DNA from 2 places in the Companilactobacillus heilongjiangensis genome. Region 2 is predicted to be linked to the other one. Evidence: riboswitches for the same ligand, from Rfam matches in the RefSeq annotation. Region 2 holds a riboswitch; the other holds the start of a gene.
What was found. Region 2 has a riboswitch for FMN ahead of JP39_RS05420 (ECF transporter S component). Riboswitches for the same ligand answer to the same signal wherever they lie in the genome.

Region 1: it holds a riboswitch for FMN, as region 2 does, so the genes downstream of both, ribD (bifunctional diaminohydroxyphosphoribosylaminopyrimidine deaminase/5-amino-6-(5-phosphoribosylamino)uracil reductase RibD) here and JP39_RS05420 (ECF transporter S component) in region 2, are expected to answer to the same signal.

Annotation. Positions count from the first base shown of each region.
Region 1 is NZ_CP012559.1:1,343,699-1,347,738, forward strand. Features, by position in the region: gene JP39_RS06115 (riboflavin synthase) at 1-189, opposite strand, end outside; gene ribD (bifunctional diaminohydroxyphosphoribosylaminopyrimidine deaminase/5-amino-6-(5-phosphoribosylamino)uracil reductase RibD) at 189-1,235, opposite strand; FMN riboswitch at 1,356-1,488, opposite strand; gene JP39_RS06125 (TetR/AcrR family transcriptional regulator) at 1,902-2,462, opposite strand; gene JP39_RS06130 (SIR2 family NAD-dependent protein deacylase) at 2,622-3,602, shown strand; gene JP39_RS06135 (hypothetical protein) at 3,592-4,040, shown strand, end outside.
Region 2 is NZ_CP012559.1:1,181,244-1,185,283, forward strand. Features, by position in the region: gene JP39_RS05415 (pseudouridine synthase) at 1-520, shown strand, start outside; FMN riboswitch at 1,142-1,263, shown strand; gene JP39_RS05420 (ECF transporter S component) at 1,337-1,888, shown strand; gene JP39_RS05425 (LysM peptidoglycan-binding domain-containing protein) at 1,971-3,128, shown strand; gene cmk ((d)CMP kinase) at 3,193-3,852, shown strand; gene der (ribosome biogenesis GTPase Der) at 3,868-4,040, shown strand, end outside.

The DNA of each region.
Region 1 (4,040 bases), 160 kb from region 2:
GGCATCAACCCAGAAGTCGTTATTTTGAAATTTAGTAATCGTTAAACATACTCCGTTGATCGAAATACTTTCACCAATTGCAAAATTCTCAGGGTCAATCAATGATGATGCAATTCTAATTTGTTCAGTTCCATGATTATCTTGCAGTTGCACGATTTTTCCTTGTCCTTTGACGATCCCTGTAAACATCAATACACCCTCTTTGCGGAAATTTTTATATCTGATCCTAATGGAGTAATTTGTTTGAGCTCGAAATTCATCATCTCGGAAATTCCTGGTCCCCAAATACTTGGTAACCCAGTTCCCCCAATCAACTTCGGTGCAATATAGACAATTAAATTATCGACTAAATTACTTTTAACAAAGTTGGCATGAATATGACTGCCGCCTTCAATCAACAAAGATTGAATTCCTTGTTGGGTCAAAAAATCAATAATTTTTCGTGGCGTCCAAACTTCATCAACTAAAACGTGAATGTTTTCTGGTAAAACTTGTTCATTTTTGTGATTAGTCAAAATATAGATGGGACCCTTTGACTGAAAAATGGCTTGTTGTAAATCTAATTTTTGAGCATTATGAATCAATACAATCCTAAAAGGTGGAAATGCTGGATTCGACCGTATTGTTAATTTAGGATCATCAACTTTCAAAGTGTTTTCGCCAATCAAGATGGCTTGGTTCATCTGTCGTAATTTTTGAGTATCTTGAAAAGTATCCTTGCCAGTTAACATAGTACGATAGCCATCTTTTTGATTGATTTTTCCATCCAATGACATGGCATACTTCAAAGTAATGAGTGGCCGCTGATTTTGAAAATAAAAATTATAAGCTAGATTCAGTGACTCACTATTATCCAAATTAGTTACTTGAATATTATGCTGTTTCAGACGTTCAACACTTTTTCCCGCAACCAGTGGATTAGGATCAATTTGGCCAATAACTACGCGCTTAAATCCCAGTTCAATTATTTTATTGACGCATGGTGGTGTCTTTCCTTGATGGCTACAAGGTTCTAAGGTCACATAAATCGTCGCTCCAGTGCCCTCTTTCTCATTTTTTAAATGACTAATGGCATCAATTTCAGCATGATTCTCACCAAAACGATGGTGATAACCTTTCGCTAAAATCTGACCATTTTTAACAATAACCGCACCAACTAAAGGATTTTGCCAAGTCTGGCCCAATCCTTTTTTTGCTTGGTTTATTGCTATTTCTAAATACTGCTGATCTGTCAATCTTATTCACCCCAAAAAAAAGGTCCCGCAAAAATGCGGGGCCCCATTATTTTTATTAAGCCAAATAAGACTTCTTTCGAAGACAATCTTAAATAAACGTACTGAGTACGAAAAAATCTTATTTTTCTTCTCCCATCCAGACTATACTGTCGGTTCCAGACTCACACTGGATCCACCGCAAAACGCGGGTCACGGACTTCAACTTTTAGTTGTTACCGTCGGTCGGGAATTACACCCTGCCCCGAAGAAATCATTATTCAGTTTTCAAAAGCGATATTATCATAGTAAAAATATAATTGCAATGCGAGTTATTTAAATATGCCACCTCCAAGAGCAAGAAATCAGGTCGCTATGGGAACCGACAAAAGCCGAGGTCTTTTGTCTCGATTTTGAACCTCGCACAAATCACGAGTTTCAAAAGTCGTTCCGTGGTGTAAGCACTAAAGTGCTAACGCCACCTGCACAGCGACCTGATTTCTTGCTCTTTCCGGCTAGTTCATTATTCGTTTTTGGATTAATATTAAACAACTTTGAGTATTATTTTGCCGTTAATGAATAAAATTACAGGATATAGAGTATATTCTGAATCTTTTGTTTTTAAAAATTATTTCAATTCCATAATCAAAAAATAAACTAGTGGTACCTAGTGGACCAAAGTCCGTAGATTTAACGTTCATGAAAGGCTTTATAACCACTTTCCACAAAATAATTCATTAATTTTACATCGTGTTTCCAGTCGGCTGTTCTTTGCCAATGATGTTGATAATTTACGTAAAATGAACCGCGTAAAGTGTATTGAAACATCAAATCAGCATCTTTTTGATTGAGATTAGTCTTCTTCATATTATCTGGAATCATTCTGTCCTTTTCATGTGAATAAATTCGACCGATAATATATTCGGTCAAATTAGAGTCCATGAACAAAGCCTGATATTTACTTGACTTAGCAACTCTTTGACATGCTGGAATAAATGACTCATCGTTAAATGGTCCATTTTCAGAAACTAACTGAAAATCAAGTGCATCCTCTAATACCTCATTTAACACTGCGGTTATATTGTCAAAATGCAAGTAAAAGGTCGTTCGTGTAATATCGGCTCTTCGACATAACTTTGCTACAGTTATTTTTGAATATCCATTCTCTTCAACTAATTTCAAAATTGAATCCTTCACTATTTGTACGGTATACAAGGTTCTACGATCAATTTTTCTGTTTATATTTGTCATTTTAAACTCCATTACACTTTCCCAGTTATGTTCAAAAAAATACAATTTTATAATAACTGTTCTTAACTTTTATTTCCCATTAGTTAAAATAAACTTTATTAATTTCGTTACACCGTGTCAAGAATTTAATTAATAAACAACTTTTTGGAGGAAATCTTCATGACTTTTTATGAACGACTAGTTTTACAAGCACAACAAAGTTTTCAAAGTAACTATTCCACCTATGCGCAAGGAAAGACGCCAATAAAATTAAGCACTAAACAACCTGAAAAATATGAAACACAAATTGAGCAATTTAGCAAAATGCTTAACGATGCAGAATATGTTGTAATCGGCGGTGCATCAGGATTATCAGCTGCTGGCGGTGGTGATTTCTATTACACTGATACGCCATCATTTTATGAAACTTTCGGAAAGTTTTCAGAGAAATATGGTTTTAAAGGTGCTTTCGCTGGTATGCAATATCCCTTCCCTAATCGTGAAACTTACTGGGGATATTTAGCAACATTTTTACATACAACTTTGAACGCCCAAATCAGACAACCGTATCAAGATCTAGCAGCAATTTTACAAGATAAAGATTTTGATATTGTAACTACTAATCAGGATACACAATTTATAAAAGAATTTGACGAGACTACAGTTTCTGAAATTCAGGGAGATCACCGCTTCTTTCAATGTTCTAACGCTTGTACCGATGATGTTTGGGATGCAACTAAATCAATCGATCAAATGATTCAAGCTATGGGTGATGACACTCAGATACCGACTGACTTAATTCCCCATTGTCCACACTGTGGTGCCGAAGCGTTCCCCTGGGTTCGTGGCTATGGTAATTTTTTGGAAGGAAAAAAATACCAAGAAGAATATACTAAGATTTCCAATGCACTGCTAAGTCATCAAGGAGCAAAGACATTATTCATTGAACTGGGGGTTGGGCGTATGACACCTACGTTCATTCAAGAACCCTTCTGGACTTTAAGCTACAATTTACCAAACGCTAGTTATATTTCCGTAAATCATGACAATGCCTTTTTACCTGAACAACTAGAAAACAAAGGTTTAGCCATGCAAAACGATACTGCTAAAGTATTACACGACGTAAGAAATCAGTTAGTCGAGGCTAAAAATGACAAGTAAATTAAATCAGGCCAAACAAATTTTAAATTCTGCTCCCCACGTTCTAGTCACTGCCAGTAATGGCTTTTCAATCGGTGAAGGTATCAATATTTTCCAAAATAACGACGCTTTCCAAAAAGTCCTAGGCGATCTCATTCCCAAGTATCATTTTAATTCTATCCTTTCAGCATTATCATATCCGTATGATAATCTTTTGGATGCTTGGCAAGTCTGGGCTCGTTTAATAAATTATTTTGTTGGAAATTATCACATCAGTCCACAAATGCAATCTTTGAAACAATTACTAAAAAGCAAGGATTATTTAATTGCCACATCTAATGGTGAATATCACTTTAATCTCGCCGGTTTCAATGACGAATCTGTTTTAGCTACTGAAGGTGATTGGGGAACGGTTCAGTGCTTTGGTTCACATGATAATAGACAAGAAATTAAGTCACT
Region 2 (4,040 bases):
GCCCCGTGGTGTGATCACAGCCGTTAAAGATGACAAAGACCGTAAAGTAGTAACTGACTTACTAGATGCAGACGTTCAAGAACGAGTTTACCCAATCGGTCGTTTGGATTACGATACCTCTGGCTTGTTATTACTAACAAATGACGGTGAATTTGCCAACCACTTGATGCACCCTCGTTACCACGTTGAAAAGACTTATATTGCTAAAATTGAAGGATTCTTAGCAACAGAAGATCTTAAAAAGTTGGAAAAAGGTATCAAGTTAAAGGGCTATACAACATCAAAATCAAGAGTCAAAGTAATGTCTAAAGATAGTAAGAGAAACTCTTCGATCGTTAGAATTACAATTCACGAAGGTCATAACCACCAAGTTAAGAACATGTTTGATGCAGTTGGCCACAAAGTTGAAAAGCTATCACGTGAAAGTTACTCATTCTTGACACTAGAAGGATTAGTATCAGGTAAATATCGTGATTTGACACGTCAAGAAGTTGCTGAATTAAAGAAGGAAGAAAGATAATAGCCGTTTCCAGAGCTGAGAGCATTCATCTGTTGCGCGGAACGGTCCGAGCCAAAGAACGGTCTCGAACCTCGGTTGAAGCCTTACCACAGACCGGTAAGTCTCCAACACGCCCGGTGGTGTAATGGCTAAAGCCATAACGCCACTTTCGCTGCTGATGAATACTCTCAGCTCTTCCAACTAGTTTGTTTTTTATTAGGATTGGTAACTGTACGGTGTTTTAAATTAGTTGAGATAATAGTAATATCAAATCTTCGACGTTAAATAAATTTTTATTATCTAAATGGGCTGTATTCCGAAGTATTCAGGAATGCAGCCTATTTAATTAAATCAGTTTTAAAAAATACATTAGCCATCGGTTGTTAGAAAATTTACCTGCTGTGGAGGTGGCGTTAAGGCTTTAGCCTTTACACCACAGGGCGACTTTGGAGACTTGCCGAACCGTGGCAAGGCTTCAAAGCGAGGGACGAGACCTTGGCTCGGCCCGGTCCTCATAGCAGGTAAAATTTTCTAACAACCGATGGCGGCACCCCCGTATGCAAATAGGTTATACAATCCATAAGCAAAGTTTAGTTGTATTTTAGTCGAAATCTGCTATATTAAGAGTATAAAATTTAATAAATTGGTTTTCAGGGCAGGGTGTGATTCCCGACCGGCGGTTATAGTCCGCGACCCAACGAAAGTTGGCCGAATTGGTTAGATTCCAATACCGATAGTTAAAGTCTAGATGGAAGAAAACAGATGATTAAGGTCTGTTTTGGTGTGCCCAAAACAGGCCTTTTTTCTTTGGAAATCAATTGAGGAAGGTTGATTTTAATGGGAAAGAGTACGTACAAATTTCAAGCAGTTATTGGGGTATCAGTTTTTGCAGCATTGGGGACTATCTTGATGTTTTTCGAATTTCCAATTTTGATTTGGATGCCGTTTTTGAAGGTTGATCTGAGTGATGTCGTCACTTTGATTGGAACCTTCGCATATGGACCTGTCGGTGGAATTATGATTGCTTTAATCAAGTCAATGGTTCACGTTATCGTTACTGGTAGTGGTGTTGCAGGTTTGATTGGTAGTGGGGCAGCCTTTGTTGGCTCAGTCGCAATGTTGATTCCATTTAATTATTTTTGGAAGAAGGATCACCGCACATCAGCTATTATCGCCGGAACAGTTTCAATGACGGTTATTATGTCAATTTTAAATTACGTAGTAATCATGCCATTGTATATGAACGTTGTCGGAATGAAATTGAATATGAGTTTGGCTCAATATGTAGCAACAGGAGTAATTCCATTCAATATTGTTAAAGCTTTGATCATTTCAGCGGCCGTTATGATCGTTTATCCACGAATTAAAGGACATTTTGCTATTAAATAGAGAAATTTTATAAATCTTTAAAGAAAAATTTTAAACTTTTATGATATGCTTTAAGGGATAGAAATTAGGAGGTTGGTTTTTAATGGCCGATAATGATAAAAACAATATGTCTGGCGATTCACGTGTTCCTAAATCCACTGAAGGACTAGAAGGATCTGTCAGTCTTGAGGATTTGAAAAAATATCATCTAATTAAAGGTGATGGCGACACACCAACAAGTGATACTGTTTCCGATGCTCAAACTTCTAATGATGAGTCTTCTGAACAACAACCAAGTGCAGCTGAAAATGCTCACGAGGAAAGTCCAATTGCAGAAGATCATCTTCAATCTGAAGAAAGCAATGATCATTTAAGTGAAGCAAAACAGGACATTGAGCCTGATAATGCAAAAGATACTAATTTTGTACCTGTACCACCAGTCATGTCAACGTCATCAGAAAAAACTGAAGAGGCTAAGGATTCAGCCAAAGCTCAACCAGAGCAACCAGCTGATTCAAATGCCGAACCTGAAGCTGACGAAAAAGATGTCAAGCCTTGGGAAAAGAGTTTTGATTCTGATACCGACGATGATGGACATGTTTCTCGTGCCGTTTCGAAAGAGAAGCAACGTGGTAATCATACATTAGTTGTTACTTTGGTGATTGCTTTAATCGTAATCATGTTCACACCAGTTGTGATCAATGCGGTTAAAGGTAGTGGTAGCAGTGATCTAGATAGTACTCAATCGACTAAGTCAGTTGAGAACAAGGATAAGGCTACTAAAGAAAAAGCTGCCGCTAAAAAGAAGGCTGCAGCTAAGAAAGCCGCTGCTAAGAAGAAGAAAGCTGAAGAAGATGCTAAAAAAGCCGCAGCTGCCAAAAAGGCTGCAGAAGCTAAGAAATCTACTACAACTGCTTCATCTAATAGCAACAAAGATACTAACAACAGTTCTTCAAACGCTGACAGTAATAGTAATGCTTCAGATAGCACTGCTTCTGACAGTACTAACAACAGTCAAACATCAACGACTGATAATTCACAACAATCACAAAATAACCAACAAGCTTCAGATAGTACAAACAACAACAATTCTTCAAATACATCAACTGACAACAGCGGTGCTGCTTCATATTACACTGTTAAAGCCGGTGATAACTGGTTTAGAATTGCATACAACAACAACCTAACAACAGCTCAATTGAAGAGTATGAATGGTAATGTTGGTACATTAACACCTGGTACATCACTAAGAGTTAAATAATTTTAGTTTAAGTGTAGGGTCTCTGACAATTTTGTCTGGGCCCTTTTATTAAGGAGAGAAATTAATGCAAATTGCTATAGATGGTCCAGCTTCTGCTGGCAAAAGTACGATTGCCAAATTGATTGCTAAGAATTTAAATTTTGTTTATTGTGACACTGGCGCAATGTATCGCACAGTAACATTGCTTGCAAAAAAGCATAATGTGGGTTATGGTGATACTCTCAATATTTTAAAATTAATGTCAGAGCATAAAATTCATTTTCTGAATAAAGCAGACGGTCAACACGTCCTTTTAGATGATGAAGATGTTTCTGATGCAATTAGAACTGAGGAGATCACGAATAATGTCTCCCAAGTTTCTGCAATCAAAGAAGTTAGAACTGAATTAGTTGAAATGCAAAGAGATTTGGCAAATGATATTGATATTGTCATGGATGGTCGTGACATTGGGACAACAGTCTTGCCACACGCCGAAGTAAAAATCTTTTTAATTGCTAGTGTCGAAGTTCGAGCACAAAGACGTTTTAAAGAAAATATTGAACGTGGTATCGATACGCCTTTAAAAGAATTGCAAGATGAGATTGCTGCAAGAGATTATAAGGATTCACATCGTGAGATTTCACCATTGAAGAAAGCTAGCGATGCCATTGAAGTTGATACTTCAGATATGACCATCGAACAAGTTGTTGAACGAGTAACCGAGATAGTTAATGAACATAAGTAAGTAGGGAGGCAAAATATGTCTGTTCCAGTAGTTGCGTTAGTAGGACGCCCCAATGTTGGGAAATCTACAATTTTCAATCGAATCATTAATGAAAGATTATCGATTGTTGAAGATACACCAGGTGTAACCCGTGACCGAATTTATTCACGTGCCAGTTGGTTGGGCAAAGAATTCCGTTTGATCGATAC